Regions from separate parts of the Lactobacillus sp. B4026 genome, predicted to be linked through region 2. Evidence: predicted binding sites of a transcription regulator. Region 2 holds the regulator's gene; each other region holds the start of a gene.
What was found. Region 2 encodes HrcA, which represses chaperone genes, less so after heat shock. Its sites were predicted from a motif close to TTAGCACTCNNNNNNNNNGAGTGCTAA; they were not measured.
Positions count from the first base shown of each region.

Region 1 (11,162 bases), on a different contig from region 2:
ATAGTCGTTAGTTTCTTGGACAATATCAATGGGCTGATAGGATGGCTGCAGCCACGGATTGATCTTTTCTTTGCCGGGAACAAAAATGACTTCATCTTGTGGATGAAGTACAAAATTGGTATAGCGCCGTTTGTGATTAACTAAAATTAAACCACCATTGTTTTTAGCATCGGTTACCGCTTTTTTTGAAAAACCGTTTTTCATTAAAAAAGCCCCTAATTGCTTGGGGGCCTTTGTTTGTACAATCAATTTAAATAAAGTCATCTTTACCACCTATAAAGGCACTTTGAACACGTGACCAGAAATGAGTATGACCAAAGCGGTCAAAGCGAATTTCTTTGTTGGAGATACGATAATTAATCTTCTTAGCATTATGCAGGTCCAACTTGCTTCCGTCAACTGTCATTACAAAATGGGCCGAATTAGGAATAATTGTAATCCACTGGTCGGGGGCAATTACGATTGGTGAGGAAAGCGTTCGAAAAACACGATTATTGATTGAAGCGATTTCCGCCATCTGCAGAGCCTTGAGCCGAGGATGAATTACCGCCCCACCAAGCGATTTATTATAAGCCGTGGAACCAGTTGGTGTGGAAATGCAAAGTCCATCCCCACGAAAATTTTCAAACAGCTGCCCATCAATATAAACATTAGCTTCTAATGTATGTGAAATACGCTTAACCGCAGATTCATTAAGAGCTATATAATGTTTTTTCTCATTAGACTCCGTGACTAATTCAACCTCAAGAAGCGGATATTTGGCAGATTCCGGTTCACGCAAAAAAAGAGCATCGACCATTTTATCAACGTCTTGAGCTTGCCAATCAGTATAAAAGCCTAGATGACCAGTATGAATACCAATAAACCGAATTGAACTGATTTGATTTTCATAACGATGGAAAGCGTTGATTAGAGTACCATCACCCCCGACTGTTATTACAACATCAGGATATTTAGCATCAAAAACAACGCCCTCCTTTACTTCGAGGGCATTTTTTAAATGGGCCACAACCTTAAGCGTCTCTGCATTATTATTATGAGCAATTGTAATCCTCATTATTTTTCCTTACCTTTATTTTTGGTAAAAATCTTTTGGGCTTCCTGAACCTCATCTTTAATCAAAGACATTTCTTCGTCAAGTTTATAAGCCGTTTCTGCAGTTGACTTTAATCTTTTAGAAATGTCTTCTGGGTAAGAACCCTGGTATTTATAATTTAGGGTGTGTTCAACGGTTGCCCAAAAGTTCATTGCTAAAGTTCTAATTTGGATTTCTGCTAATAATTTTTTTGATCCTTCGGGTAAATAAACGGTGTAAGAAATAACCATGTGATAAGAGCGGTAGCCTGAAGGTTTAGCATTTTTAACATAATCACGCTCTTCTAAGACCTCCATGTCATCACGATCATGGATTAAATCCACTACTTTATAGATATCATCAACAAATTGACAAACAATTCTAATGCCAGCAATGTCCTGCATATCAGTCTCAATTACATCGGGACTGATTACACGACGTTCCATTTTTTCTTTGATTGAATCTACTGTTTTTACTCGTCCAACCACAAATTCAATTGGCGAGTGTTCACCCTTGGTCAAAAAACTTTGACGCAAGGACCGAAACTTTACTTTTAATTCACGAACAGCCTCGTTATAAGGCCACAAAAAATTATCCCAGTCAATATTCATAGAAATAATTCCTTTCTCTACAGCACATTCATTTTAACATAAAACAAATGATAGCAATTTCATTCAGACAAGCTAATTATGCAAAAGTTAAGCATTTGCTTTTACCAAAAAGCCCTGATTGCAGTACTTTTTGCTTTTTTTGCTACTAAAGCAACGCGACATAAACGATAATCTAAAATTATGATAAATTTATTAATCTGTGTTAAAAGATTAGTCCTAATCTTCCCTTTTTATTATTTTTCAAACCAATTTTTTGACTATTAAAGTAAAAAAGGTACAAAATGATAAACATTGATACATTATAATTAAGAGTAAACAAACTACGTGTTTTTAACAATGCAAACTGAGCTAAACGATGTTTACACGTTCGTACTTTTTCAAATCTGATAATAGATACATGAAAAATGCACCTTTTTGATGAGGGCCTACTTTTGTTAAAGCTGAACTTCGTTTTAACGTAAAATCAAGCCTTGATCAATATTTATTAAAAGAAAAGGATAGTCGGATGTCAAAAAATAATGAAATCGAAGCTAAAATAATTTTGCCTGAGCAAGTTTACCAACAACTATGTGGTGATTTTAATATCAAAACCTGCTTTACCCAGGAAAACTATTACTTTGACACAAACAATGGCTTACTAAAGGATAATAATATCAGCTGCCGGATCCGGCTCTTTGATAATAGTGCGGAACAAACACTCAAAGTTCCGCATCAAAACCCAGTCCAACAAAAATTTCATGAGGCAACAGAGATTAATGATTCACTGCCACTTGAGCAAGCCCAAAATCTTATAAAGCAAAGTGCTCAGCTGCAAGAAATTTCTTTCAGTGGAAATGTTGGTCATTTTTTACAAAGTCATTTTGCTGCTGCTAGTCAATTACACCTGCAAACATACAGTAAGACCAAGCGAATTTTGGCAGTTGGTCCGCAAGATTGCGAGTTAACTTTTGACAAAAGCCAATACCCTGACGGTTATCAGGACTATGAATTAGAAATTGAAAATCCTGATCCTGAGCTAATTAAAGCAGTTCTAGCAAAATTAAAAGATAAGTATCATATCGTACAAAACTTTTCTAATACAAACCAAGCAAAAATTGCACGCGCTTTCAAACATCGTGGTAAAATGTAAGTGAAAGTATATTTTTTGGTTATAGGATAGATATTTGGTAGAGTTATATTTAATTAAATAATCAAGATTAATCAAGTTATGGAGGAGCCTGATCATGTTTGAGATATTTCTTTTTGTCAATCCCATTGGTTTATATTGTTATGATACGGAAGTATTAATCAAGGACGCAATTGACGAACTCAACATAAATTCCTGCTTTCATTTTATTCCCGTTACGAATTCGAAAGTCATTAAAGAAGACATCATTAGAAGAAAAACTAGCGGACAAATTATAAATGATATTCCGGAATACACAATGGCTTCTTATCAAGCATTACGTAATTACCATGCAATTAAATTCGAATATGGTAATAGAAAAGCACGTTGCTATTTAGTTAGCTTACAAAAAGCTGTTAGTGGCGATTTTAATGTTTACTCACAGGATTTACCTGAGCAGGTAGCATTAGATTTAGGGTTAGATTTTAATCGCATTAATAGTTCTAAAATAAGTAAATACGTTGATGATTCCATTCAGCAAGACAAAGATCTTGCCCGTAAATTTAACGTTAAGAATATACCAACAACAATTATTTTTAATGAAAGTGGTAATTATAACGGAATTTTACTTGAAGGAATTGTAGCTCATGATAAGTTAATTGCACTTTTCAAAAATAGTGCTTGTAATCAAATTCCTGACGAACCAAAAGAAGAAAATAGCTATTACCCAACACGACATTTACGCTTGATGTAAGAATAATGTGATGTTGTCGGGTGACTTTACTGGTCTGAATCGTTCATAAACCCAATTAGGCAGATCATTAATTGTCAGGTGGTTTTGGTAAAGTTGAGCAGCAATGCGCAAGCCTTTAGTGCTTTTTTGCATTATTTGTGTTTGCAAGTAGCTTTTTTGTGCTCGCGGGTCAACATGATAAGTGATTAATTGGGGCTGAAAGTGCCACAATTGCCATAGTCCACTCTTACTTAAAGCAAAATTCGTTGACTGATACTGGATACGGTTAGTTAAAGGCTCACGTTGGACGTTAAACTTTAACCGTAAAATTTTTTGATAAGGGTTAATTTCAAAATAATAATTATGCCACAACTTATTTTCACGAAAGAAAATGAGTTGTGACTTTTTTATTTCTCGCGTTAAATAATGCCGTTTGCCTACTAGCCAGATATCTTTAATTCCATTTTGCCTGTATAAGAGATGGCGATGATTATATTCTGCTTCGCTTAAAGGCGCACATTGGACTTCAAATGCCAACCTGGGACTTGCTAAAACGTCTGCCCTTAGTTGACCAGAAGCTAAAGTTACCTCTGTTTGTGCACTGAATTTTGCCTGCATAAGAGCAATTTTTAGTAGGTTCTTACTTCGTGCATGCTCATCTTTTTCTCCAGCCAAATTAACCTCTCCTGGTTGATGCCTAAAATAAGCAGTACCAGCCTTTACCACTAGCTGCACTTCTTGAGAGCAATGCGGACAAAAATAATGATTTTTCTTCTTTTTAACTAGTGCATTTTTCACTTTTTCTGCTTCATCAATTGCGGTCACTAATTTATTATTCCAAAAAGCTGCATACATAATTTTCACCCATTATTAAGTACGCAAAAAAAGGCAAGATTCACTTGCCTTTTACTTTTTATTCAAATAAATTATTAGTGCTTCAAATGGCTAAAATAATGACGTAACTGTCCAAGGGCATCACGTTCAATTAAACACTTACCCGTTGTTCTAACCCGAGCCATATCAGTCGCTTTTACTTTTGTACCGTATTCGTTAGCAATAATCCAAGCATCTTCTGGTTTAATTTCAACGTAATTTTCATCTGTAAATGCTAAATCAAGATAAAACAACCCACGTTCAAAATAAAGGCTTGAAGAAAGATCACTGGCTAATAAGCTATCTGCAAGTTCCGTTACTTCATTAAAGTCATTAAAACTGTAAGCTTGTTTTTTCTGCAACTTCCAAAAATCTTTTTTAACTTTTGGCTTGTTAGAATCGTTTGTGTCAGCACTATTTGCGTCATCATCTTCTAAATCAAGAAATGAGCGCCGTGAGTCAGTAATTTTGCTTTTTTTCAAATCACCAAAGTCGTTTTCAAACAGCTTAGATAGCTTGTCACGATCCTTTTCAGTAGTCTTAGTAATTAATAAGTCTAAGCCACCATTATTCGGCATTACCTGAAAAGTAACGGGAGCATCTTGACTAAACGAATGGTCAGTATCAATTTCATCCAAAATTGAATAAAAGAATTGTTGGATCTTGTCTTTATCGCCCAGCAAATCTAGAACTTTTAAACCGCGCTTTTCTAACTCGGCTTTATTAATCCTCACGCGGATAGTATTTTCATTAATATGTTCTACTTGCATGAGTTCTTCACCTCCATCAGATCCTTTGTTATATTGTAGCGTATTTTACGAATAAAATAAAAGCGTTAGTTTAAAAAACCAACGCTTTTTTCTTCACTGCTTAACCTATTATAAGTCAGCGATTTTTTGCATCTCTTCGAGTTCAAGACGCCGTACTTTTCTTGGCAAAAACCGTCTAATTTCATCTTCATTGTATCCAACTTGAAGACGACGGTCATCCATAATAATCGGTCGTCTTAGAAGGCTTGGATTCTTTTCCACTAAATCCAGTAGCTGATCAATCGATAAGTCATCTAAATTAACTTTTAATTGTTGAAATGCTCTGGAACGTGTAGAAATAATTTCTTCTGTACCGTTCTCAGTCATCCGTAAAATCTGAATAAGTTCCTCTTTGGTTAAAGGTTCAGAAAATATATTTCTTTCCTTAAAATCAATATTATGCTTTCTTAGCCAAGCCTTGGCTTTACGACATGAGGTACAACTTGGAGATATGTATAAATTTACCATGTGATTCACGCTCCTTTGAACACATTGTTTCAATACTCGTATTATATCATATTACTTCCTTTTTGTAAGCAATATTTGTAATACTATCTATAATTCCATGTTACCTTGTAAAAGTGAATAAACTGTGAATTTTTCCTCAAGAAAAGGTAAAGAAAACGAAAAGGGCCCATTAATATTTATTAATGCGTCCCTTTCATTCTTCATAGTTAATTATTCACTTTTTTCATTAATTCGTCAACTAATTTCTCGTTTTCTTCAGCAGTTTCTGAAACAAAACAAGCTTTATTAGCTAATTCCTTAATGTCCTCAGTGTTAAGTTTCTTCATTAAACTTCTGATTCGCAGAATCGAAGTAGCACTCATTGAATACTCATCAAGTCCCATTGAAAGCAAGATTGGGAACATTGTGTTGTCGCCAGCGGCTTCACCACACATGCCACACCAAATGCCATTTTCATGAGCAGCATCAATTGTGTGCTTAATTAAGCGTAATACTGAAGGATTGGCAGGTTGATACAGGTAAGAAACATTATCATTTCCACGATCAGCGGCCATTGTGTATTGAATCAAATCATTAGTACCAATTGAGAAGAAATCAACTTCCTTGGCAAATTGATCAGCTAAAACTGCAGCAGCAGGAACTTCGATCATCATTCCTACTTCAAGATTTTCGCCAACCTTTACGCCCTTCTTAGTTAATTTATCTTTTTCTTCAGCCAAAATTGACTTAGCTTTACGCAATTCAGCTAAAGTACCAATCATTGGGAACATAATTCCGAGCTTACCGAATGCTGATGCACGCAATAAAGCACGTAACTGTGTCCGGAGGATTTCCTCATTTTGCAATGACAGTCTAATTGCACGTACGCCCAAGAATGGGTTCATTTCTTCAGGTAAGTCCCAGTAATCGAGGTGCTTGTCACCACCGATATCCATGGTTCTGATAATGACTTGCTTGCCATGCATTCCTTCGATAACTTCTTTATAAGCTTCGAATTGATCTTCCTCAGTTGGAAAATCTTTAGAATCCATGTACAAAAATTCTGTTCTGTATAAACCAACAGCTTCAGCACCATTGGCATTTACACCAGCCATATCATTTGGAGTACCAATGTTAGCAGCGATCGTGAATTTCTTCCCGTCAGCAGTTACTGAAGGTTCATTCTTTAATTTTTCCCATTCAGCTTTTTGCTTTAAGAAAGCGTCACTCTTCTTCTTGTAATCAGCTACTTGTTCATCAGTTGGTTCAATTACAGCGTCACCGTTCAAACCATCAACAACTATATTTTGACCATTAGTCACGTCCTTAGTAATTGAATCAGTACCGACAACAGCAGGTAATTCTAATGAACGAGCCATGATTGCTGAGTGAGCAGTCCGACCACCAATATCGGTTACAAAACCTTTGACAAACTTTTTGTTTAATTGCGCAGTATCACTTGGAGTTAAGTCGTGTGCAACAACGATAACTTCATGATCAATTGAAGCAGGATTAGGCAATTCCTTGTTAAGCAAGTGCGCCATAATTCGCTTAGAAACATCACGAACATCCGCAGCACGTTGTTGCATATATGCGTTATCAGTCATTCCTTCAAAAATTGTAATAAATTTTTGAGCAGTTTCATCTAACGCAGCTTCGCTGTTGATCTTTTGCTCCTTGATTTCATTTTCAATTGCACCCGTAAATTCAGGGTCATTCAAAATCATCAAATGTGCTTCAAAGACTTGGGCTTCATCTTCACCTAAGCTCTTTTTAGCGCTGTCGCGAATTTGCTCAACTTCTGCAGTTGAAACTTCAATTGCTTTTTTGTAACGAGCCAATTCACTGTCAACGTCGCTAATTGTCGTCTTTGTATAAGTAAGATCAGGTTCAACCAAGAGATAGGCTGGTGCTACAGCAATACCATCACTTGCAGCAATTCCTTTTAATGTCTTGGTCATTATTCAGCCAAACCCTCTTTTTTCATTGTTTCAGAAATAGCAGCAATTGCGTCTTTTTCGTCATCACCATCAGCACTAATAGTAACATCGGCATTCTTACCAACACCAAGTGACATAACACCCATGATTGACTTCAAGTTAACTGACTTGCCATTGTATTCAAGGTTGATGTCTGAACCAAACTTTGAAGCAGCTTGAACTAACAAAGTTGCTGGACGAGCATGAATACCTGTTTCTGCAATAACATGAAAATCGCGTTTTTCCATTATAAATATCTCCTTTGAATTGAAAAAATCAAACCGGTAGTAAATACCTATTCCTGTATTAGACTATCATTTTTTTGTGAATTAGACAACATAAATGTAACAGTTTACATCATTAAAGTTCAGACTTTGATTGCGTGTAAACTATTTTGCCTCCTCGCAAGGCTTTTCCAGTTATATTCTGTCTTTTACCAAAAGATCTTAAAGCAGCTTGAAAATCAAACGCTTCTTCAGGTTTAACTTCATAATGATCCAATTCACCATTTGCTAACTGCTCCAGAATTTCTTGATAATCCAACTTTACCACCGTTTCTATAAAACATATTCCATCCTTAGCAAAAAAATTGCTAAGGCTTATTTTAGCATATTTACTATGTAGACAGAAAAGGTTTTAAGTTTTAGCACTTGATTATTGCGAGTGCTAATTATATAATTTAATCATTGAAAAGAAAGGCGGTATAACATAATGCTTTGTCAAAACTGTCAAAAGCGACCTGCCTCAATTCACCTTTTTGCAAAGGTCAATGGGCAAAGCCGCGAAATTAATTTATGTCAACAATGCTATCAAGAACTTCAACAACAAGGAAATATTAATATGAGTAATGATAATAATGGTTTCTTTGGCGATTTTAACGATTTATTTAACTTTAGTAACGGCAATAACGGAATGAATGGCAATCCTAACAATCCGGGAATGAACCCAGGTAATCCTGGTAATCCAAATAACGGTGGAAATGGACGCTCACTACTTGATCAATACGGTACTGATTTAACTGCATTAGCGAAAAAAGGTAAGATTGATCCCGTCATTGGTCGCGACAAAGAAATTGCGCGTGTCATTGAAATTTTAAACAGAAGAACCAAAAATAACCCGGTCTTAATTGGTGAGGCTGGTGTTGGTAAGACTGCTGTCGTAGAGGGCTTGGCCCAACAAATTGTGGACGGTTCAGTACCAGCCAAATTACAAGATAAACGAATCATTTCATTAAATGTTGTTTCACTTGTTCAAGGCACCGGAATTCGTGGCCAATTTGAACAGCGCATGCAGCAACTTATCAAGGAACTGCAAGATCACGATGACATCATCTTATTTATTGATGAGATTCATGAAATTGTTGGTGCTGGTAATGCTGAAGGTGGAATGGACGCCGGAAATATTATTAAACCCGCACTGGCTCGTGGTGACTTGCAGCTTGTTGGTGCAACAACCTTAAAAGAATACCGTGAAATTGAGAAAGATTCCGCTTTAGCTCGGCGGTTCCAACCCGTTGATGTTAAGGAACCATCAGTAGCGGAGACTATTCAAATCTTAAAAGGAATTCAAAAGCGCTACGAAGATTATCACCATGTTCACTACACGGATGATGCAATCAAAGCTGCTGCTGAATTATCTGAGCGCTATATTCAAGATAGATTCTTGCCCGACAAGGCTATCGACTTACTTGATGAAGCTGGTTCTCGCATGAATTTGACAATTCCTTATGTTGATAAGGATAAAATGAAGGAACGAATTGATGCTGCACAGCAATTAAAGCAGGATTCTCTTAAAAATGAGGACTACGAAAAAGCCGCTTATTATCGAGATCAAATCGAAAAATACAATAAGATGAAAGATCAAAAAGTCGATCCTGATAAGTCACCAATTATTACTAGCAAGATCATGAACAAGATTGTCGAAGAAAAAACAGGCATCCCTGTTGGCGACTTACAAAAACAAGAAGAAAGCCAACTACAAAATCTTGCTTCAAACTTAAAAGCACATGTAATTGGTCAAGATAAGGCGGTTGATAAGGTTGCCCGCGCAATTCGCAGAAATCGGATTGGCTTTAACAAGTCGGGCCGCCCCATTGGTTCATTTCTCTTTGTTGGTCCAACGGGTGTAGGTAAAACTGAGCTTGCTAAGCAACTCGCCAAGCAAATGTTTGGTTCAGAAGACGCTATGATTCGTTTTGATATGTCGGAATATATGGAGTCATACTCAGTTTCGAAATTAATTGGATCAGCACCTGGCTATGTTGGTTATGAAGAAGCAGGTCAACTAACGGAACGAGTTCGGCGCAATCCTTATAGTTTAATTTTATTAGACGAAATTGAAAAAGCCGATCCTTCAGTGATGAACTTATTCTTGCAAATTTTGGATGATGGCCGTTTAACTGATTCACAAGGACGGACGGTTTCCTTTAAAGATACCATCATTATTATGACGTCTAATGCTGGTCAAGGAATTAAACAAACCAGTGTCGGATTTGCTGCTGAAAATTCTAGTGAACATCCCGACTCCGCTAGAAATTCAATGAGCCAATTCTTCAAACCAGAATTTTTAAACCGACTAGATGATGTCATTGAATTTAATGAATTATCTAAGGAAGACTTAATCAAGATTGTTAACTTAATGCTAAATGAAGTTAACAGTATGGTTAAGAATCAAGGAATGCAAATTACTGTTACCGATGATGCTAAAGAAAAATTAGTTGAAGATGGATACAATCCTGCTATGGGTGCACGTCCTTTACGGCGAATTATTCAAGAAGAAATCGAAGATAAAGTCGCTGATTATAAGCTAGATCACCCAGCTGCTAAAAATCTTTTGGCCAGTGTATCAGATAAGCAAATCATAATTAGTGAACAAGATAATGCCGAATCTGTGCATAGCGCAACAGACGAAGATTAATTACTTTAATTTAAGCTAGTAGTTTTGGATAAATTACAATAAATATTATTTTTTAATAGAGAAAATTGTTTAAAATAGCGTTATACTAAATTAAGAACTACTAGAAGAAACGGGTGAAATCCATGCATTTAATAGATGTAACCAATAGTTATAAGGATCTAGTTCACAGTCAATTGAATTCGACTAATGTTAATTATGTCAAAGTTTATTCATTAGGCAATACTTCTGTCATCTATACCGAAAGTAATGATGCGATCGGAATTGCCTTGGAGAACCACGATCGTCGTATACGTAAGGAAGAAGCAGAATTTGTAATTAAGCGATTAATCAAAGAGCAAGATCCTTCGTACGTGGTAACCTTCGACAAAAGTCAACACTTAATCGAAATTCATATTGACAAGTAAAAAAGAGAGACGGATGTCTCTCTTTTTTGTTTACAATTTTTCTGTTAGTTTTACATCTGGATACTTGTCTTGGAAAAAGCGTTCAGCAAACTGATTTTCAAATAAGAATAGTGGTTGATCATACCGATCTTTAACCAATAAGTTCCGGCTATTCGACATGGCAGGATCTAGCTGGTCTGGGTCTATCCAACGGGCAACCCGGTGGCCTAA
Region 1 covers NZ_JAFNPD010000001.1:180,497-191,658, reverse strand. The annotation lists gene J3U69_RS01055 (RluA family pseudouridine synthase) at 1-264, opposite strand, end outside; gene J3U69_RS01050 (NAD kinase) at 251-1,057, opposite strand; gene J3U69_RS01045 (GTP pyrophosphokinase) at 1,057-1,686, opposite strand; gene J3U69_RS01040 (CYTH domain-containing protein) at 2,192-2,815, shown strand; gene J3U69_RS01035 (DsbA family protein) at 2,910-3,545, shown strand; gene J3U69_RS01030 (competence protein CoiA family protein) at 3,531-4,379, opposite strand; gene J3U69_RS01025 (adaptor protein MecA) at 4,454-5,167, opposite strand; gene spxA (transcriptional regulator SpxA) at 5,276-5,674, opposite strand; gene ptsP (phosphoenolpyruvate--protein phosphotransferase) at 5,881-7,614, opposite strand; gene J3U69_RS01010 (phosphocarrier protein HPr) at 7,614-7,880, opposite strand; gene J3U69_RS01005 (hypothetical protein) at 7,993-8,175, opposite strand; gene J3U69_RS01000 (ATP-dependent Clp protease ATP-binding subunit) at 8,344-10,548, shown strand; gene J3U69_RS00995 (DUF1827 family protein) at 10,671-10,952, shown strand; gene J3U69_RS00990 (peptide chain release factor 3) at 10,983-11,162, opposite strand, start outside.
Region 1: the regulator HrcA is predicted to act here: its motif matches at 8,276-8,302, upstream of J3U69_RS01000 (ATP-dependent Clp protease ATP-binding subunit).

Region 2 (11,162 bases):
TAAAAAATTTTGACTCCTATTTAGGAGAAATTTTGCAAAGCTAAAAAGTTTTTAATTTATCCACTTTATTTATGTCACAATGCCTGTTATATCAACATATCAATGATGCCAAAAATTAAAAATATGTTTGAATTTTACACTAAAAACCTATAAGCCTAGTACCCGATTTTATTAGCGGAAGAATTTGCCTTCTCATTCAAAACTAAAAAGCCATTTAATTACTGAATCTAGCAATTAAATGGCTCTATTCTCATATTAGCATATAAAAGATAAGCAACTTAAAATAAAAACCAATGCTAAAAGCATTGGTTTTAATAATGGGGTTAAGCACCGTGATATTGGACAAGTGAGAAAACATCTAAATCTGGCAGTTTCTCTCTTCCCTTTAAATCTGGTAATTCAACGTAAAAGGCAGCCCCCACAAGTTCACCACCTAGATTTTCAATCAACTGCTTGCATGCACGAAGCGTCCCAGCAGTTGCAAGTAGGTCATCACAGATAACTACACGTTGACCTGGTTTAATTGCATCCTTATGCATTTCGAGACTATTTGAGCCATATTCTAAATCATAAGAAGCACGTTCAACTTCTCGAGGAAGCTTATGAGGCTTTCTAGCGGGAATAAAACCAATTCCTAATTCAGTTGCCACCGGACAACCAACAATAAAACCGCGAGCTTCAGGACCAACAATTACGTCCGCCCTTCTTTTCTTAGCATAATTTGCTAATTCATGTGTGGCTTCTTGAAACAACTTTCCATCTTGCAAGATAGGAGTTATATCCCTAAATACTATCCCTTCATTAGGAAAGTCCTTAACACTTGCAATGTGTTTTTCAAAAATGTTTGCCATAAGAAGAAAAACCTCCAAAACTTCATTTGCTTTTCTAAAGCTTCTTTTGACCTTCCTATTCTAGCAGACTTTCTAATTAAAAGCATTAAAAGCCCTAAAAGTTAATGTAGTTTTAATTGCTCATTCACGTACATTAAGAGCTTGGAACTCGCCATTTTTCTAAGCTGTTGTACAAAATTAATTTGTGAACGAGTTGCACTAAAATATTTTGAAGCCGTAAGCGGCTGCTTGAGTGGATTCTTGATGCCGTAAATTTTATCTTGATCCATTTTGATAAACTTTAGTTCAAAGAAAACGCGGAGAATAAATAAAATACTGTTATAATCCAAGCCTAGATATGGGGCTACTTGCCGGTAGTCCTCTGCAGCCAAGCCCGGGTGTTGGTACACATACTTCAGTACTTGTTCAAATGCACTTTTAGCCGGAATATTTTCAACTGGCAATTGATCTAGTAAGAAACGCAAATATAGCTGGCCAAAATGATTATTCAGTGCCAAATCAAATTCATTTTGATTATGGGGCACATCTAAAAATACAGCTACTTCACCCTCATCATCATATTCATTGACCAAAGTAATCTTAGACGGATCCAGATCATAACGATTGGCTGCTACTGCTTTATTTTTTTCATCAAACAATAAATATTTATCCGCAAATCCCATAACATACTTTTCTTGCCGAAGGTCGACTACATCTTGAGCCACACTTAATTGCGGAGCTGCAAAAACTATTCCTTTCATTATTCCTTGCAGCTTAACTTGTTTGCGGTAGCAATTTTCTCCTAATTGAATGAAGAGCTGATCGATATATGGCAAGAGGGTTCTCGTAAGGTACTTCTTATTAAAACCAACGACTTCAAGCTTAGTGTTATCTTTTGCAACTGTTAGTTTAATATGATTCTTGTCTTTGCCCATGAAGAAACAACTGCATATTTCTGGGTGGCTAATACTAAATATTGGTTCTTCATTATCTGTCCCGAATGGTCCAACCCTTTTGATTTCAGCCATCGTCTTTGTACTTAGCCCGCTAAATGGCAATTCAAAATCATAATATTCAGTCATTGAGCTTGCCGGTGTTTGATAGCTTTTTTCAAAAGACTGTCGTAAATCATCGACTTTACTTTCTTCCATCGAAAGACCGCAAGCAAAATCATGTCCACCAAATTTTAGAAATAGTTCTTTTTTCATGGGGTCAAGTGCTTCAAAGAGATTAAAACCCGCAATCGATCTACCCGAGCCTTTGACAATGCCAGCATCATTCTTTGTTAAGACAATTGTTGGCTTGCGAACATGCTCCACAATTTTGTTGGCAACTAACCCAAGAACACCCTCATGAAAGTTGGGATCATAAATAACTAGTGTTTTTTTAGTTTGCCAACTGTTAGTTTTAATTTGCTCTAAACAGCTCTTAAATACTTGTTCAGTTAATTCCTTTCGTTGATCATTTAATTTCTCAACTCGATCGGCAATTTCTTGGGCTTCTTCTTCACTTTCACTCAAAAGTAAATCAACTGCTAACTCGGCATTGTCAAGCCGTCCAACGGCATTTAAACGTGGTGCAATATTAAAGCCAATATCGGTTTCATTAATTTGGCCAAAACTAAGTCCAGCATTTTTGATTAAACAGCGCAAACCGAGTCTTTCGGTCTGATTAATTACCCTTAATCCCTGCTTAACAATGATATGGCCTTCACCGGAAACCTTAACCATATCACCAATTGTTCCAATCATCGCCAAATCTAGCAGTTCAGTCATTGAATCCTGCATTAACTCACGGCAAATAGTGTATGCAACACCTGCACCGCAATAATCATCAAAAGGATAAGACTGTCCAGGATAATTACAGTGAACGATGGCATAGCTATCCGGCACTTCTTCCTGAATTTTATGGTGATCGGTAATAATTGTATCAACCCCGTGTTCTTTGGCATAAGCCACTTCATTTACACCAGTTATACCATTGTCAACCGTAATAATCAGTTTGGTACCATCAGCAACAATCTTCTGGTAGGCTGCCATATTTGGGCCATAACCATCCCGAAAACGGTCGGGAATATAAAAATGAACATCTGCCCCCAGAATTGTCAAAGTTTCCATCATAATACTAGTTGCAGTTATTCCATCTGCATCGTAGTCGCCATAAATAGTTATTTTTTCACCATTATCAATCGCCAGATTAATTCTTTCGACAGACTTAGTCATGTCATGCATTAAAGTTGGCTCTGCTAAGTCCTCTTCAGTCGCATTAAACCAAAAGTCCAACTGCTCATCAGTATTAAGATTACGCTGAGCAAGTAATTTTGCCTCAATCTCACTAAGTTGATATTTTTCAATTAATTCGGGAGCTAACTCTTTACTAGAGCGCTGTTTCCAATCTATCATTTAAATAATTAGCCTTTTTCCAATCAGAAGAAAATCAGGCAGTTTAATTAACCGCCTGACAAAAGTTATTTCAAATCATCATCGTTCATACGGAGAACTGCCATGAAAGCATCTTGTGGTACTTCAACACGACCAACTGCTTTCATCCGTTTTTTACCACGTTTTTGCTTTTCAAGTAATTTAGCCCGGCGGTCTGGGTCACCAGTATGGATTTTCCAGGTAACATCCTTCCGGTATGGCTTGACTGTAGCTCGAGAAATGATTTTTGCACCAATCGCTCCTTGAATATCAACTTCAAAGTTTTGCCGCGGAATTAACTTCTTCAATAAAGAAGTCATTTGTCTAGCACGATTTTGTGCTTCATCGCGATGTGCAATAAAGCTCAATGCATCAATCACTTGTTTATTCAGCAAAATATCAATTTTAACTAAATCAGTAGCGCGATACCCAGTTATTTCATAATCAAGTGAAGCATATCCTTTAGTTGACGACTTCAAATCATCAAAAAAGTCATAGATAATTTCCGCAAGCGGCATATTATAAATCACGTTAACGCGGTATTTATCTAGATAATCCATGGTTACAAAGTCGCCGCGTTTACGCTGACACAGTTCCATGACCGGACCGACAAAGTCATTTGGAACCATGACCTCGGCTTTGACATAAGGCTCTTGAACTTCTTTATATTCACCGGCTGAAGGAAGATCAGATGGATTATCAATTACCTTAGTCGAACCATCATTCATAATTGCATGATAATCAACCGAAGGAGCAGTCATAATTAAATCAAGGTTAAATTCTTGCTCAAGTCGCTCCTGGACAACGTCCATATGTAAAAGACCTAAGAAACCACAACGGAAACCGAATCCCAATGCCGTAGAAGTTTCAGGTTCAAATTCCAACGCAGCATCATTTAACTGCAGCTTTTGTAATGCTTCTTTTAAATCATCATATTTAGAATTATCAACTGGGTACATTCCTGAATATACCATTGGTGGAATCTGGCGATAACCAGGTAATGGTTCAGCCGTTGGCTTTTCAGCAGAAGTGATTGTATCACCTACTCGAGTCTCACGGACAGATTTAATATTAGCGGTTAAATAACCGACATCTCCCGCAATTAAAATATCCTTCTTCACAGGGTGAGGACTCGAAACACCGACTTCAGTAACCTCGTATTCTTTACCTGTGTTCATAATTTTGATGTGATCACCAGGCTTGACCGTTCCCTCTTTAATCCGCACAGATAATACTACACCACGATAATCATCATATTTTGAATCGAAAATAAGCGCTTTAAGTGGATTAGTCAGAGAACCATCTGGTGCCGGAATATCTTGAACTATTTGTTCAAGTAAATTGGCAATACCTTGGCCAGTTTTTCCAGATACTTCGGCTGCATTGCTTGCATCAATTCCAAGCATCTCAGTAATTTCTTCTTTTGCTTGGTCAGGATTGGCTGAAGGTAAATCAATTTTATTAATGACTGGTAGAATTTCAAGGTCATCGTCAATAGCCAAATAGGTGTTAGCCAAAGTTTGAGCCTGAACACCTTGGGACGCATCAACAACCAACAAGGCTCCTTCGCAAGCTGCAAGCGAACGAGAAACTTCATACGAAAAGTCCACGTGTCCTGGTGTATCGATTAGATGAAAAATGTAATCTTCTCCATCCTGAGCATGATATTTTATTTCAACAGAGTTCATTTTAATGGTAATTCCCCGCTGACGCTCAAGTGGCATGTCATCAAGCATTTGGTTTTTTAATTGGCGTTCTGAAACAGTATCCGTCAATTCTAAAATCCGATCGGCAATTGTGGATTTACCATGGTCAATATGCGCTACAATTGAAAAGTTACGAATATGTTTTTGATAATCTTGTAGTTTTTTAATATCCATATGTTATTTGCACCCTTTTTTCTATCTTTATTATTATAGCAAATTCACCGTTAGGGATAAAATTTTTGGTAAAACATTATTTTTACCCACAAAAAAGACATTAAGTTCAGAACTTAATGTCTTTTTGTTATTATTGCAATTTCTCTTTTAGTCTTTCAAAAAAGCCTTTTTCTTGGGGAGTGATTGAGCCGCCACCAGCTTTAACAAAGTCCACTAAAGCTTGCTTTTGCTTTTCGTTGATCGTTTTTGGAATCTGGACTTGAATAGTAGTAACCTGATCACCATTGCCATTACCGCGAAGGTAAGGAACACCTTCACCACGGATAGTGAATTTCTTATTCGGTTGTGTTCCTGCTGGTATCTTTAACTTCTTATCACCATGGACCGTCTTAACCGTAATTTCATCACCAAGAGTAGCCTGAGCAAATGAGATTGGTACGGTAGTATAAATTGTGTTCCCACTACGCTCAAATTCTTTAGATGGCTTAATTCGGTAGCTTATGTACAAATCACCATAAGGTCCACCATTTTTACCTGCTTCACCTTGACCTTCATAACGGAGTTGTTGACCATTATCAATTCCGGCTGGAATATTAACCTCAATGGTATTTTTACCGTCTACAACGCCATTACCATGACAAGTCTTACATGGATGCTCAATGATGACACCCCGACCATGACATTTATCACAGGTAGTTTGCCGCCGAATTACACCAATCATTGACTTTTGGCTAACGGTCATTATTCCCGTACCACCACATTTGTCACAGGTAACAGGTTGAGTACCCTTTTCAGCACCGTTACCCTTGCAAGTTGGACAAGTTTCACTGCGAGTATAAGAAACTTGTGTTTTCTTGCCATTAATCGCATCCATAAAGTCAATTGTTAACGTATAATCAAGATCTTCTCCACGAGTTGGTGCTTTCGGATCAACATGACGTGACGAAGCCCCAGCACCACCAAAGAAATCATTAAAAATATCGCCGAAATCGCCAAAGCCACCGAAGTCGCCATATCCTTGGCCGGCTCCACCGCCAAAGCCGCCCTGACCATTTACGCCAGCAGAACCAAATTGGTCATATTGTGCCCGCTTTTGCTGGTCATGTAAAACTTCATATGCTTCGTTAATTTTTTTATATTTTTCTTCTGCACCAGGTTCATGATTGATATCTGGATGATACTTTTTAGCTAGTTTACGGTAAGCAGAGTTAATTTCTTTATCACTGGCATTCCGATCAACGCCTAGCACATCATAGTAATCTTCTTGTGCCATCTAAAAGCTCCTTACTTTACAAAAGAAAAGAACTACTTATGCGGCAGTTCTTTTCTAATTTATTCAATTATAAACCCTTTATTTATCTGGGTCTACCTTATGAAATTCACCATCGCCAGCAGAGCCATTATCAGAGCCGCCATCTTGTGAACCTGGGTTTTGTGGGCCTGCCTGCGGACCAGCTTGACCTTGGGCACCTTGAGCTCCACCGTTAGCTTGGTATAATTTTACGGCTAAATCTTGAGCAACTTTTGATAATTCATCCTTCTTGGTCTTCATTTCATCCAAGTTATTATCTTTTTGTGCCTTCTTTAAAGCCTCAAGTGCATCTTTAACCTTCTTAGTATCGTCATCTGATACCTTGTCTTTGACTTCATCTAAGGTCTTTTCAGTTGAGAAGATTAATTGGTCAACCTCATTGCGAAGATCGACTTCTTCCTTCTTCTTTTTATCCTCTTCAGCATGTTCTTCAGCTTCTTTTTGCATCTTTTGAATTTCTTCATCAGATAAGCCGGAAGAACTCTTAATAGTAATCTTTTGTTCTTTTCCAGTACCCATATCCTTAGCAGATACATTAACGATACCATTCTTATCGATGTCAAATGTAACTTGGATTTGTGGTACACCACGAGGAGCAGCAGGAATGTCAGTTAACTCAAAGCGACCCAAAGTCTTGTCATCAGCTGCCATTGGCCGTTCACCTTGTAAAACATGGACATCTACTGCTGGTTGATTATCAGCTGCAGTTGAGAAAATTTGGCTCTTTGAAGTTGGAATTGTGGTGTTCTTCTCAATTAATTTAGTGAAGACGCCACCCATTGTTTCAATCCCTAATGAAAGTGGTGTAACATCAAGTAATACGACATCTTTAACGTCACCAGAGATAACCCCACCTTGAATAGCAGCACCTAAAGCTACAGCTTCATCCGGGTTGATTGAATGGTCAGGTTCCTTACCAGCCCACTTTTTAACTGCTTCTTGAACAGCAGGTATACGAGTTGAACCACCGTTTAAAATAACTTTATCAATATCGCCAACAGTTAAATCGGCATCCTTCAACGCATTATCAAATGGGATCTTGGTACGATCAACTAAATCAGCAGTCAATTCATCAAACTTAGCACGAGTTAAGTCAGCTTCAAGGTGAAGAGGACCAGACTCACCAGCAGAAATGAACGGAAGAGAAATATGAGTTGATGATACACCTGATAAATCTTTCTTAGCTTTTTCAGCAGCATCCTTTAACCGTTGTAAAGCCATCTTGTCTTTAGAAAGGTCAACGCCATTTTCATCTTTAAAGTTCTTGATAAGCCAGTCAATAATCTTATTATCAAAGTCATCCCCACCAAGGTGAGTATCACCGTTAGTCGAAAGAACTTGGAAGACGCCGTCACCTAGTTGCAATACAGAAACATCAAATGTACCACCACCAAGGTCGTAAACTAATACTTTCTCGTCTTCGGCATCTTTATCAAGACCGTAAGCAAGTGATGATGCAGTAGGCTCATTGATGATCCGTTTAACTTCTAAACCGGCAATCTTACCAGCGTCCTTAGTAGCTTGACGTTGTGCATCGTTGAAGTATGCAGGTACGGTGATAACTGCTTCCGTAACTTTTTCACCTAAATAATCTTCAGAAAACTTCTTGATGTATTGTAAAATCATGGCAGAAATTTCTTGTGGAGTATAAGACTTATCGCCAATTTTTACTTTGTAATCAGTCTCACCCATATGACGCTTAATTGATGAAATTGTGTTAGGGTTAGTGATTGCTTGTCTCTTAGCAACTTCACCTACTTGAATTTCACCATCTTTAAATGCGACAACGGATGGAGTGGTACGGTTACCTTCTGGGTTAGTAATAATCTTTGGTTCTTTACCCTCTAAAACTGCTACTGCTGAGTTAGTGGTTCCGAGGTCAATACCGATAACTTTTGACATTAATAATCTTCCTTTCAATTATTGTGCAACAACAACCATTGCTGGTCTTAGTGTACGATCTTTATATGAATATCCTTTTTGTAAAACTTGAACAACGTGATCTTTTTGTTCATCATTTTCAGCTTCTACAGTTTGTACTGCTTGATGTAAGTTAGGATCAAATTTAGCTCCCTCAGCTTCAATTTCACTGATACCATGATCCTTCATCGCCTTAATCAAAGAATCCAAAGTCATTTGGACACCCTTTTTAAGTTGTTTAGAAGCTTCATCATCTACTTTAGTATTCAAGGCACGTTCAAGGTTATCCATTGCTGGTAGAACATCCTTTGCTAAAGATTGTGATTCATACTTGATTAATTGTGCACGCTCATTATTGTAGCGATTTTGCATATTTTGCATTTCCGCTTGACTACGAAGGAATTTGTCCTCCAAGTCTTTCTTTTCTTCTTGAGCTTTGGCTAAATTTTCCGCAAGCTTTTTTTCTGCGGATTTTTGATCTTCGTGTTCGTCAGCCTTAGTATTTACTTTGCTTTTTTCATCTTTTGTAGCTTTTTCTGTTTGACTTTTATCTTTGGCCAAATCTTTTTCGCTAACATATTTTTCCTTACTCACGGCTAACCTCCTTTATTTAAACCTACCATAATATTCAAGTAGTTTCTTAGCCAATTCATTTCTAAAGTATTCCAAAAGGCCAATAACTTGTGAATATGGCATATTATTCGGGCCAAGTAAAGCAATTATGCCCTTGCCATGGGAGCCAACGCTATACTCTGCCGTAAGCAGACTATAATCTCTTAACAAATCATTTGACAATTCAGAACCCAAACTTACACGTACCGGATATTTACCACCATCTGAATTAGTCTTGTCATCAACAAAATTAGAAATCAAATCATTGTGATCAATCAATTCATATAGTGAACGCAAGCTAGAAACATCATCAAACGAACTATTATTCAATAAGTTGATTTGACCATCAACGTACATCTGCTCACTAGCAGCATCGTTAATAACATCTTCAACTAAATCAATTAGTTCACTTACATGATTACTCGTTAGCTTTTTACCCAAGGTCTGATTAAGCAAGGTAGGAGTTATCTCACTTAAAGCTTTTCCTACGAGTTCATCGTTAATCATCCGCACAGCTTTTTCTACTTCATCACCGTGAACATTATAAGGTAAGCTGTAAACTTGGCTATGGACGTTACCATCACTAGTTACCAAGATTGCCATAATTTGGCGATTAAATAACGGTACGATTCGAAAGCCAGTGATAGTTAAATCACTATTTTCGGGTCCCTCTGCAAAAGCAGTGTAATTAGTCAAGTCAGAAAGAATTTTGGCAGCTTCCTGTACAATCTCGTTGACTTGGTGAAAAGGCTGATCTAATTGACTAACAATTTTCTGGTAAACAGACGACGGGATTTGAAGAGGTTCAAGTAAATTATCTAAGTAATACCGATACCCTTCTGTAGACGGTACGCGTCCACTTGAAAGGTGTGTTTTCTCAAGTAATCCCTTGTCTTCCAAAGCAGCCATTTCATTACGAATAGTTGCACTAGAAACTTTAATTGGCAACTGATTCATGACCGTTTTAGATCCAACCGGTTCATGCGTTTGCGTAAAATCATTAATAATTGTCTTTAAAATTAATTCTTGACGTTCGGTCAACATAAAAATCGCCCTCACTTTTAGCACTCATACTTATCAGGTGCTAACAATTATTATGATACTAGTTTTTAGCAGAATGTCAAGTCGAGTGCTAAACTTTTTTATGACAAAATGCAGTTTTCTAATTAACCGGAAGAATTTATTAGTTTCTCTGGGCAAAATAAGCCTTTATTTCAGCTTCATCTTGTTTCATCTGCATTTTTAGCTCGTTCAAGTTAGCAAACTTAATCTCACCACGTGTATACTTGTACCATTTTATAACCATGTCCTCGTCATAAGCTTCTTCATTAAACCCAAATAAATTAGATTCAATAAAAATCTTCTTATTATCATTAATAGTTACATTATAGCCAACACTAGTCATTGAGTCATACCATTGACCCTTAATTTTAGTTCGGGTTGCATACACGCCAACCTTTGGCACCACTTTGTTAGTATCCCATACTAGATTAGCTGTAGGAAAGCCCAATTTATGTCCATTACGCAGACCATGACCTACTGTCCCAGACATAACATATGGCGCACCCAAAAGTTTTTTTGCTAAGTCCATCTGACCAGCAGTAATTGCCTTTTTAATTTCCGTCGAGCCAATCTTTTGACCATCATAAGATTGTTTCGGAACATCAATTATTTCAAATCTGCCTCTAGCAAATTTAGGGAAATTTTTCATATTAGCAATATCTTTGGGACCATAAGTATAATCAAAGCCAGCCACTACCGTGTCAGCACCCAGTTTGACGACAATGTTATCAACAAATTCTTGTGCAGTTAACTGGCAAAATTGCTCATTAAAATGCATGACCAATAAATAGTCGACACCAAGTTTTTGCATTTTATAGGCTTTTTCACCTAAATTATCTATATAGGTAACTTGTGAATTTTGGTAAACCTCTTTAGGATGACGGTCAAAGGTCATTACAACCAAGGGCAAGTGCTTGTCGTCTGCCTTTTTTTTGGCAATTTTAATTAACTGTTGGTGTCCGAGATGGACGCCATCAAAAAAACCAAGCGCTAAGATAATATTAGTTGGAAATAGCTTTTCGCCGATGGGGTAAGTTAAATGGATAATGTGCACGATAAATAACCTTCATTTCACCTATTCGTTTTGTAACAGCATCAAATCAGGGCGATAAACAGCATCATCCTT
Region 2 covers NZ_JAFNPD010000002.1:123,160-134,321, reverse strand. The annotation lists gene J3U69_RS02515 (adenine phosphoribosyltransferase) at 324-851, opposite strand; gene recJ (single-stranded-DNA-specific exonuclease RecJ) at 953-3,229, opposite strand; gene lepA (translation elongation factor 4) at 3,298-5,130, opposite strand; gene dnaJ (molecular chaperone DnaJ) at 5,261-6,403, opposite strand; gene dnaK (molecular chaperone DnaK) at 6,482-8,344, opposite strand; gene grpE (nucleotide exchange factor GrpE) at 8,363-8,956, opposite strand; gene hrcA (heat-inducible transcriptional repressor HrcA) at 8,969-10,018, opposite strand; gene ribF (riboflavin biosynthesis protein RibF) at 10,158-11,090, opposite strand; gene truB (tRNA pseudouridine(55) synthase TruB) at 11,112-11,162, opposite strand, start outside.

Region 3 (11,162 bases), on a different contig from region 2:
AGAAAACCTTCTAGCCAGTCAAGTGTGTCTAGATCTAAATAGTTGGTCGGCTCATCGAGTAAAAGTAGCGGTGGCTTGCGTAATAGCAGTTTGACAAAGGCAAGCCTGGTTTTTTCACCACCAGAAAGATCACCAATAATTTTAGTCCAAGTATTTTCAGGGAAGTTAAAACCATTCAAAATACTTTTAATATCCGCCTGATAGGTATATCCACCTTGTTGTTCAAAATCAAATTGCAACTGGTCATATTGTTTTAAAAGTTGCTTATCTTCCGGATGTTCGGCAATTGCTTGTTGCAAGTCGCGGATTTTTTGTCCTTTTGCAATTAATGGCGCAAAAACGGTCAGCATTTCATCCCAAATGCTCTTACTTTCATCTAAGCCATTTTCTTGCGCAATATAACCCACGTCGATCCCTTTATTAATGGTAAATTCGCCGTGGGTAGCTTCTTCTTCACCCGTCATAATTTTAAGGAGTGTGGTTTTACCAACTCCATTTGGTCCTACAAGGCCAATTCTTGCATTTGAATCAATCGAGAAATTAACGTGATTGAATAGCGTATTGGCACCAAATTGTTTTTCTAAATCGTGTCCTTGTGCAATTATCATATTTTTCACCTAAAGTCTATTTTAGCATATGTGGCAAGACTGCTGGCAACTGCATGAGAAATAAGCCTTTTTTAAGTAAAATTATTTTTTCATCATTAGTAAATTGATTACGAGTATTTGCTCAGTTATTTACAAATAATTTTTTAATTACCATGTAAAGCGGGTTAATTAACAGTAAAATCGTGTTTTGTGATTGTGTTAGATTGTGAAAAAACATTTGCAAATATCAGTAAGTTATAGGTAAAATAATATTAATTGATGAGTGAATTCACAAAAAAGCTCACTAGTGATATTAAGTTGGAGGCTTTTTAAAATGGAAAAAATAAAAATACCTACAGCGACAGCGAAGAGACTGCCGCTTTACTATCGTTACCTAATTATCCTGAATGAAGCTGGTAAAGAAAAAGTTTCATCTACTGAATTATCAGAAGCAGTTCAGGTTGATAGTGCATCAATCCGTCGTGATTTTTCATATTTTGGTGCTTTGGGTAAGCGTGGGTATGGCTATGATGTCAAAAGTCTCCTATCCTTTTTTAAAAAGATTTTAAATCAAGATACTTTAACTAATGTTGCATTAGTTGGTGTAGGTAATTTGGGACACGCCTTGCTCAACTATAACTTCAAACGAAGCAATAACATCCGAATTTCCTGTGCTTTTGATATTAATCCTAAAATTACGGGTAAAATTTTGAGTGGCGTTCCTGTTTATGAAATGAGTGAATTGCAAAAGCAGCTGAGTGACCAACAGATCACCATCGCTATTTTGACAGTGCCGTCAGATTCTGCACAAAAAACAGCGGATGACATGGTCGAAGCTGGCATTAAGGGCATTATGAACTTTACGCCAATTCGGTTATCAGCTCCAACCGGGGTTAGAATTCAAAATGTTGACTTGGCGACTGAATTACAAACCCTCATTTATTTCCTTGATTCGGATAAAGATAAGAATAGATAAATTTATAAAGCCGCCGCTGCAATGGCTAAAGAAAATTAGCACTTTAAGTAAAAAAGTGCTAATTTTTTCTTGCTTTTTTTATTAAAAGGGGGTATTATCATATTTGTAAGTTAGCACTTGGTTAATAAGAGTGCTAACAAATAACAAAAATGATTTTAAATTAAAATTAGGAGGGACAAACGTGTTACAACCAATTGGTGATCGCGTGATCGTAAAAGTTAAAGAAGAAGAAGAAAAGACTGTAGGCGGAATCGTCCTTGCTTCAAATGCTAAAGAAAAGCCAACAGAAGGTGAAGTTGTTGCTGTCGGTGAAGGCAGTTATGCAGAAAACGGCAACAAGATCCCAATGTCAGTTGAAAAGGGCGACGTTGTTCTATATGACAAGTATTCTGGCACTAACGTTGAATACGAAGGTGAAAAATTCTTAGTCCTTCATGAAAAAGATATTTTGGCAGTGGTTAAGTAATTAAGGAGCGAAAATTATGGCAAAAGATATTAAATTCTCGGAAAAAGCAAGACGTTCCCTATTAAAGGGTGTTGATAAGTTAGCTGATACTGTTAAGGCAACAATCGGTCCTAAAGGTAGAAACGTTGTCTTAGAGCAATCTTACGGCAATCCTGAAATTACTAACGATGGTGTTACCATTGCTAAGTCAATTGAATTAAAAGATCACTACGAAAACATGGGTGCTAAATTAGTTGCCGAAGCTGCACAAAAGACTAACGACATTGCTGGTGACGGTACCACTACTGCAGTTGTGTTAACTCAAGCAATCATCCGTGAAGGAATGAAGAACGTAACTGCTGGTGCTAACCCTGTAGGTGTTCGTCGCGGAATTGAAAAAGCTACCAAGGCTGTTGTTGATGAATTACATAAAGTAAGTCACACTGTTTCTTCAAAAGATCAAATTGCGCAAGTTGCTTCAGTTTCATCTGCTTCAAAAGAAGTTGGTGACTTAATCGCTGACGCAATGGAAAAAGTTGGTAACGATGGTGTTATCACAATTGAAGACTCACGTGGTATTGAAACTGAATTATCAGTAGTTGAAGGTATGCAATTCGATCGTGGTTACTTATCACAATACATGGTAACTGACAACGATAAGATGGAAGCAGATTTGGACAACCCATATGTTTTAATTACTGACAAGAAGATTTCTAACATTCAAGACATCTTGCCATTATTGCAAGAGATTGTTCAACAAGGTAAATCATTATTAATTATCGCTGACGATGTTTCTGGTGAAGCACTTCCTACTTTAGTATTGAACAAGATTCGTGGTACTTTCAACGTAGTTGCTGTTAAGGCCCCAGGCTTTGGTGACCGTCGTAAAGAACAATTACAAGATATTGCCGCTCTTACTGGTGGTACAGTTATTACCGAAGATCTTGGTCTTGAATTAAAGGACACAACGATTGATCAATTAGGTAAAGCACGTCGCATCACTGTTACTAAGGACTCAACGACTATTGTTGATGGTGCTGGTTCAGATGAAGCAATTAAAGAACGTGAAGACTCAATCAGAAGTCAAATCGAAGAAACTACTTCAGACTTTGACAAGAAGAAGTTGCAAGAACGTCTTGCTAAATTAACTGGTGGTGTAGCTGTTATTCATGTTGGTGCTGCTACTGAAACTGAGTTAAAAGAACGTCGCTACCGGATTGAAGATGCTTTGAACTCAACTCGTGCCGCTGTTGACGAAGGCTACGTAGCTGGTGGTGGTACTGCATTAGTTGACGTTATCAAGAACGTTGAAGACCTTAAAGGCGACAATGCTGATGAGCAAACTGGTATCAACATCGTTTTACGTGCATTGACTGCTCCAGTACGTCAAATTGCTGAAAACGCTGGTGAAGATGGTTCAGTAATCTTGAACAAATTACAAAGTCAAGACCCTGAAGTTGGTTACAACGCTGCTAACGGCGAATGGGAGAACATGGTTGAATCTGGTATTATTGACCCAACTAAGGTTACCCGTACTGCACTTCAAAACGCTGCTTCAATTGCCGCATTATTATTAACAACTGAAGCTGTTGTTGCTGATATTCCAGAAGACAAACCAGTAGCTGATCCTAATGCTGCCGCTGGTGCCGGTGCTCCAGGAATGATGTAATTTTAAAAAGATTAAATAAAAATCGCTCGGTTGAGCGATTTTTTTGTGCATTTGTTAATTTTACCTACTTAAATAAATATAATAACAATGCTGTTTAAAGTACCTTTACAATAAAAAGACAAAGAATTAATATTAAGTAAACTTTAATGCGATTTGTTTATTTATTGTAGGAGAAGATTAATGCTAAGCAAAAAAATATTAGTAAAAAAATCTCAAAAATGGCCTTTGTATGGCATAGTAAGTACTTTGATGGCTGTTTGCCTTTTAGGCTTAAGTGGCCAGGTAAAAGCAGATAGTAATATTACAGCTTTACCTAAAAGTCAAAATGAAAGCCAAAATGCGCTGACCGAATCAAAGTATGAGGATCCACAGCCTCAACCAGCAGGCCATGAAGTGATTATTCCCACTAATACGAATCTAGCGCATGACACTAGCTATGCAAAACAGTGTGTTTTCAACAGTCAAAATTATCCCGATACTGCTAAATTTTATTGGATAGTGAAGCCACAAACTCTTATTAATGGCCAAGCAAGGGGGATTGTTGGCATTTGGATATCAAATGAAAATATATTACGTCTGAATGTGGTAGTAAAGATTGCTGGTCAAAAGCAAGCTAAATTAATGCATAACGCTTATTTATATGATCATAATGGCAAAAGAAAAAATGATTTAATCTTGCGTGCGGGTTCAACTTTGAATCTCATGGGTAGTAAAAAAATTAAACAGCGAAAATTTTGCTTGCTTGATGATGATAATTACGTTGCTCAAAATAATGTCTTCGGCGTCAACCGTAAATTGCGGCATAATGCTCGCACATATAATCAACTGGGCGAACTAATTAATAAGAAAAGCATTAAAAAGGGTACTGTTGTTAAAACTTATGGTAATCCGGTTAAAATTCGAGGTTTAAAACTATATCCAATTGCTACTGATCGCTATTTGTTAGCTGCTAATTTTAAGGCCAACAACGCAAAGCATGTTGCATCCCAAAAGCAGGTATCTAATAAGCAGGAAAAACGGCTCATGCACAGTAGCTACTTATATAATGAACATGGTCGACGCGTTAATGGCTTAATTTTAGCTACCGGTTCGCGTGTTAAAATTAGCAAATACCATCATTTGGCGGCTGGCCGCTTCTTCTATGCTATTGGCAATGGCTATTATGTACCTGTTCGCAACGTCACTGGTTTAAAAATGGAAAGGGTAAAAGTAGACCATCCCGTTACAGTTTATAATCGTTATGGCCGCAAAATAGGGACTATTCCGGTTAATAAGAAGATCCAAACTTACGGTGATCCCTTTAAATTAAAAGGACAACACTATTACATTGTTGGTAAAGGAAAATTAATTCGTTCACGTGAAATAACTGGGTTTGATTAAAAAACGATCGTTAAACTTTATATAAACAAGAGCAATTCCATTTGGGAATTGCTCTTTATTTTGCAATATATTGGTATATACAATCAGCTTTCTTTATAAACAAAATTTATTATACTGATTTGACAAGAAATTATAATAATATTAGTATGTTTAATTATTATTATTAATTTCTCACAAGGAAGGAATGCTAATGGAATATTTAAGTTTACTTGGCGTTTTAGTGATAGTCGTAGGCTTTGCCTTAGGACTTGACACTGTAGCCGTAGTCATTATTTCGGCTTTGGTCACTGCTTTAGTTTCAGGGATTGATTTCGTTAAATTTTTACAGATTTTAGGTAAAGGATTTATTGATAACCGGATGGTATCGCTCTTTTTCTTAACTTTACCGACAATTGGAGTTATTGAAAGGCACGGTTTAAAAAAGGCTGCAACTAATTTAATTCAAAAATTAAAGAATTTAACTCCTGGGCGTATCTTTGATATCTATACTGGAATTCGTGGTTTAGCAAGTATTTTTGGTATTTCCTTTCAAGGTCAAATCCAATTTATTGCACCTTTAATTAATCCTATGGCTCAGGCTGCAGGCTCAATTAAAGGAGAATTAACAGAGCTAGAAGTAGATCAGATTAAAGGGCGTGCTGCAGCTAGTGATAACTTTGGTAATTTTTTTGCTCAAAACTTATTCTTTGCTTCTTCGGGAGTTCTAATGATTACTAGTTCAATGAAATCTTTAGGTCATCCAATTGAAGCTTCAAACGTTGTTTTAAACTCAATACCAATCACTTTAATCGCATATGTTTTATGCTTAATTTACAATCATATGTTTGATCAAAAGTTAAAAAATAAGAAGGTGAAATAAATGACAGCTTTAGTTAATAATCTTCTATTGGCCTTTTTTGTAATAATCGGACTATTCTTTTTAGCAGCTGCCATTGAATCTTGGCGTGACCAAACTAATCCGGCTCGCTGGGGGACAGGACTTTTCTGGTTTATTTTTGCAATCATCTTTAGTATTGGCCAATGGATTCCATATGAAATTAGTGGCGCTTTGCTTTTGGTAAACGGATTGTTATCATTATTAAAGCAAGTCAAAGTTGGTAAAATTAAGGAGTTACCCGAAAAGGTTGCGGATAAGACCGTTAAGCGAATTGGTAATTGGATTTTTTTCCCAAGTATTTTGCTGGCAGTCTTAGCTCTTTTACTTGCCAAATTTACTCCTTTAAGTAAAAGCAAATTAGGAGGACAAGTTGCAATTGGTATTGCTGCGGTGGTATCTCTAATTGTTGCAATGATTTTAACTAAATCGAATGGCAAGGTTGCTTATGAGGATACTCAGCGGATGGTTCGTTCAGCTGGTTCAGCTGGTATCATACCGCAATTACTTGCCACACTTGGTGTAGTCTTCACTGCTTCAGGTGTTGGCCAAGTAACTGCCAAAGCTATCTCAGGTCTTTTTCCAGTTGGAAATCGTCTGCTTGGTGTTATCCTATATTGTTGTGGAATGGCGATTTTCACTGCAATTATGGGTAACGCATTTGCTGCTTTTGCCGTTATTACTGCTGGTATTGGTATTCCATTTGTTGTTGCCCAAGGTGGTTCACCAGTGGTTGTTGCTGCTTTAGGAATGACAGCCGGTTATTGTGGTACGTTATTGACACCGATGGCTGCTAACTTTAACTCACTACCAGTTGCTTTGATGGAAATGAAGGATTCTTTAGGAGTTATCAAGCAACAGTTTCCGATTGCAATTATTATGCTGCTCGTACACATCGTTTTGATGTATTTCTTAGCTTTTTAGTTTTTAGAAAAGAGAAAAACAATGAAAATTTTAGTAACAGGTTTTGATCCTTTTGGTGATGATAAGATTAATCCAGCTATTGAGGCTGTTAAGGGCTTACCCGATCAGATTGCTGGAGCCGAAATCGTTAAGGTAGAAATTCCAACAGTGTTTGGTGATTGTGCAACTGTTGTTCATGATGCCATTGTACGGGAAAAGCCAGATTATGTTTTAAATATTGGCCAAGCTGGCGGTCGGTTTGCTTTGACTCCTGAACGGGTAGCCATCAATTTTGATGATGGTCGAATTGCTGACAATAAGGGTTACCAGCCAATTGCTACGCCAATTCATGAAGACGGACAGAATGCTTACTTTACACAATTGCCAGTTAAAGCAATGGTTAAGGCTATTCGTGAAGCAGGTTTGCCAGCACTTGTTTCAACAACGGCTGGGACATTCGTTTGCAACCATATTATGTATCAAGTTCAATATATGATTGACAAAGAATTCCATGACTTAAAAGCAGGTTTCATGCACATTCCGTTTTTACCAGAGCAAGTCGTTGCTCGTCCTGAAACACCAAGTCTTAGTTTGGCAGATGATGTTAAGGGAATTACGGCCGCAATTACTGCAATCGTTGAAATGGACGGCAAGCCTGATTTGCAAAGTGTTGAAGGTCATATTGCTTAATTTTAACCTTACTTTGTGAAAGCTAGAAGATAGCCATTTTGCATTTTTAATTAATAGAAAAAATAAGATCGTTTAATTGCGGTCTTTTTTCTTTTGAATCGGTGTTTAGCGTATAATGATAAAAGTAAAGTAGAAAAGAAGAGGAATAAATGGCGAAAGCAAACTTAACTCCAATGATGGAGCAATATCATGAAATTAAAAAGCAATATCCCGATGCTTTTCTTTTTTATCGCGTCGGTGATTTTTACGAATTATTTGAGGATGATGCAGTTAAGGGGGCCCAGATTCTTGAGCTGACTTTAACTCACCGGTCCAACAAATCTGAGAATCCAATCCCAATGGCTGGAGTCCCTCACGTTGCGGTTGATTCTTATGTTGACACCTTAGTTGAAAAGGGCTATAAAGTTGCACTTTGTGAACAATTAGAGGATCCCAAAGAGGCTAAGGGAATGGTTAAGCGGGGAATTATTCAGCTAGTAACCCCTGGAACTTTAATGAACGATAAGCCAAGTGAGGCCAAGGAATCTAATTACCTAACTTCTGTAGTAACCACCAAGAACTGCTTTGGCTTAGCATACAGTGACTTATCAACCGGTGAAATCTTTGCAACCCACTTAAAAACTTTTGCAGCAGTTTCTAATGAATTGTTGTCGTTGAGGACGCGAGAAGTTGTCTATAATGGTCATCTTAATGCATCTGACAGCGATTTTTTACATAAAGCTAATATTACTGTTTCAGAGCCAGCAGAGTTGACCGGTAAACATGCGGAAATATCTTATGCCCAGCAAAATTTGACTAATCAGGCTGAAAAAGATGCTGTTAAGCAGCTTGTAGGCTATTTACTCCAGACTCAAAGACGTAGCTTAGCGCACTTGCAAATTGCTAAAAGCTATGAAGTAAGTCAATATTTACAGATGTCGCATACTGTACGCGATAATTTGGAACTGACTGCTTCAGCTAAGACTGGTAAGAAGATGGGCTCGTTATTTTGGGTGCTCGATAAAACGCATACTGCAATGGGTGGGCGGCTATTAAAGCAGTGGCTTGCTCGACCATTATTATCTGTAGAGGAATTAACTAAGCGGCAAGAAATGGTTCAGGCCTTGCTTGATGGCTACTTTACCCGTGAAAATGTGAACGACGCGCTAAAGGGTGTTTATGATCTAGAGCGTTTAACTGGTCGGATTGCCTTCGGGAATGTCAATGCCAGGGAATTATTACAGCTTGCTCATTCACTTCAAGCCGTACCGTCTATTTTAAGTTCGTTAAAAGAGTCTGATAGTGCTATTTTGCAAAAATTTGCGTCAGGGATTGACCCTTTAAGTGGAATTGCCGATTTGATCAGTTCTACAATTGTGGATCAGCCACCAGTTTTAACAACTGAAGGGGGACTTATTCGCAATAATGTTGACCAACAACTAGATCGTTACCGGGATGCCATGAATAATGGTAAAAAGTGGCTAACTGAGATGGAACAAACCGAACGACAAAAAACGGGAATTGATAACCTTAAAGTCGGTTACAACAAGGTTTTTGGCTACTATATCCAGGTAACAAATTCGAATAAAAATAAGGTACCACTTGATCGCTATACCAGAAAGCAAACCTTGACAAACGCTGAGCGCTACATTACGCCTGAACTTAAGGAACACGAAAACTTAATTTTAGAAGCCCAAACTAAGTCAACTGATCTAGAATACGAGTTATTTGTTAAATTGCGTGAGGAAGTAAAGAAATATATTTCTGCTCTGCAAAAACTAGCTGGTCAAATTGCTGCTTTAGATGTTTTTTGTTCCTTTGCCCAAGTAGCTGAAGAAAATAATTATTGCCGACCAAAATTTCACACATCTAATCAGGATGTTAAAGTTGTTTTAGGCAGGCACCCGGTTGTTGAAAAGGTAATGAAGGCTGGTTCGTACATCCCCAATGATGTCAGACTTGACCAAGATACGGATATTTACTTAATTACTGGTCCTAATATGTCCGGTAAAAGTACATATATGCGGCAAATGGCTTTAATTGCAGTGATGGCCCAAGTAGGCTCTTTTGTTCCGGCCGATAGTGCTGAGCTGCCAATTTTTGATCAGATTTTTACCAGAATTGGTGCTGCTGATGACTTAATTTCTGGTCAAAGTACTTTTATGGTTGAAATGACTGAGGCAAATGAAGCCTTACAAAATGCCACTAAGAGAAGTCTGGTCTTATTCGATGAAATTGGTCGTGGGACAGCTACCTATGATGGAATGGCTTTAGCTGGCGCAATCGTGCAGTATTTGCATGATGAAGTAGGGGCAAAAGTGTTATTTGCAACGCACTTCCATGAACTGACTGATCTTGAGCAAACATTGCCAAGGCTGAAGAACATTCATGTTGGTGCAACTGAAGAAAACGGCAAACTAATTTTTCTCCATAAAATTTTGCCAGGCCCAGCTGACCAAAGTTACGGTATTCATGTTGCTCAACTTGCTGGCTTACCCCGCAAGGTTTTACGCAAAGCGACAAAATTATTAAACCGTCTAGAAGCCCAAGGCAGCAATTTAGGACCGACCTCGGCACAGCTTGATTTATTTAGTAGCAATGAGGAGCCAGAAACTGTGACAGATCAGGAGCTGGCACCAAGTACTGAAACTGAATTGTCGGACAAGGAAAAAGATGTTTTGGATGAAATATCTAATCTCTATTTAGCTGATCAAACGCCACTTCAAGTAATGCAACTGGTAGAAAACTGGCAAGATGATTTAAAGGATGAGAAATAATCATGGCCCAAATTCACGAATTATCGGTTAATCTGTCTAATCAAATCGCGGCTGGAGAAGTAATTGAACGTCCAGCCAGTGTAGTTAAGGAATTGCTGGAAAATGCAATTGATGCCAAAAGTACGCGAATTCGGATTGATTTTATTGATGCCGGTTTAAAACAAATTATTGTTCAGGATAACGGAACGGGGATACCAAATGATCAGATTGATCTTGCTTTTACCCGGCATGCTACAAGTAAAATAAGTAACGAGCATGATTTGTTTAATGTTGGCACACTTGGCTTTCGGGGCGAAGCCCTGGCATCAATTGCAGCTGTAAGTCATGTTGAGATCTTAACTAATTCCGGTGGAGCTAGTGGCACGCGGGCTGAATTTGCGGCTGGCGTTAAAAAAGCACAAGAAGAAGCGGCAGCTACCAAGGGCACACAAATCACAGTTAAAGATTTATTTTACAATACGCCCGCTAGGCTTAAATACCTGCGTAGCCCCAGAACCGAAATTATGAAAATTGTTGATATCGTCAACCGCATAGCTTTGGGTTACCCTGATATCGCGCTAACGCTAATGAATGAAGGGCGTGTATTGCTGCGAACAGCGGGTAATGGCAATCTGCAACAAACTGTTTCAAGTGTCTATGGACGTTCAATTGCTGAAAAAATGCTGCCATTTAAGAGTAGCGACAATGATTTTGAAGTAACCGGATTAATTTCCAAGCCGGGTTTAACGAGATCGACACGCAATTTTATCTCAATTTTGCTTAACGGCCGCTATATCAATAATTTTCAGCTAGCTACCGCGGTAATGGATGGTTATGGTACTAACTTAGCGGCAAAGCATTATCCAATCGCTGTGATCAAGATTAAAGTTGACCCATTATTAG
Region 3 covers NZ_JAFNPD010000016.1:9,138-20,299, reverse strand. The annotation lists gene J3U69_RS10285 (ABC-F family ATP-binding cassette domain-containing protein) at 1-608, opposite strand, end outside; gene J3U69_RS10280 (redox-sensing transcriptional repressor Rex) at 922-1,563, shown strand; gene groES (co-chaperone GroES) at 1,745-2,029, shown strand; gene groL (chaperonin GroEL) at 2,046-3,677, shown strand; gene J3U69_RS10265 (SLAP domain-containing protein) at 3,858-5,057, shown strand; gene J3U69_RS10260 (DUF969 domain-containing protein) at 5,248-5,916, shown strand; gene J3U69_RS10255 (DUF979 domain-containing protein) at 5,917-6,855, shown strand; gene pcp (pyroglutamyl-peptidase I) at 6,877-7,524, shown strand; gene mutS (DNA mismatch repair protein MutS) at 7,698-10,280, shown strand; gene mutL (DNA mismatch repair endonuclease MutL) at 10,283-11,162, shown strand, end outside.
Region 3: the regulator HrcA is predicted to act here: its motif matches at 1,674-1,700, upstream of groES (co-chaperone GroES).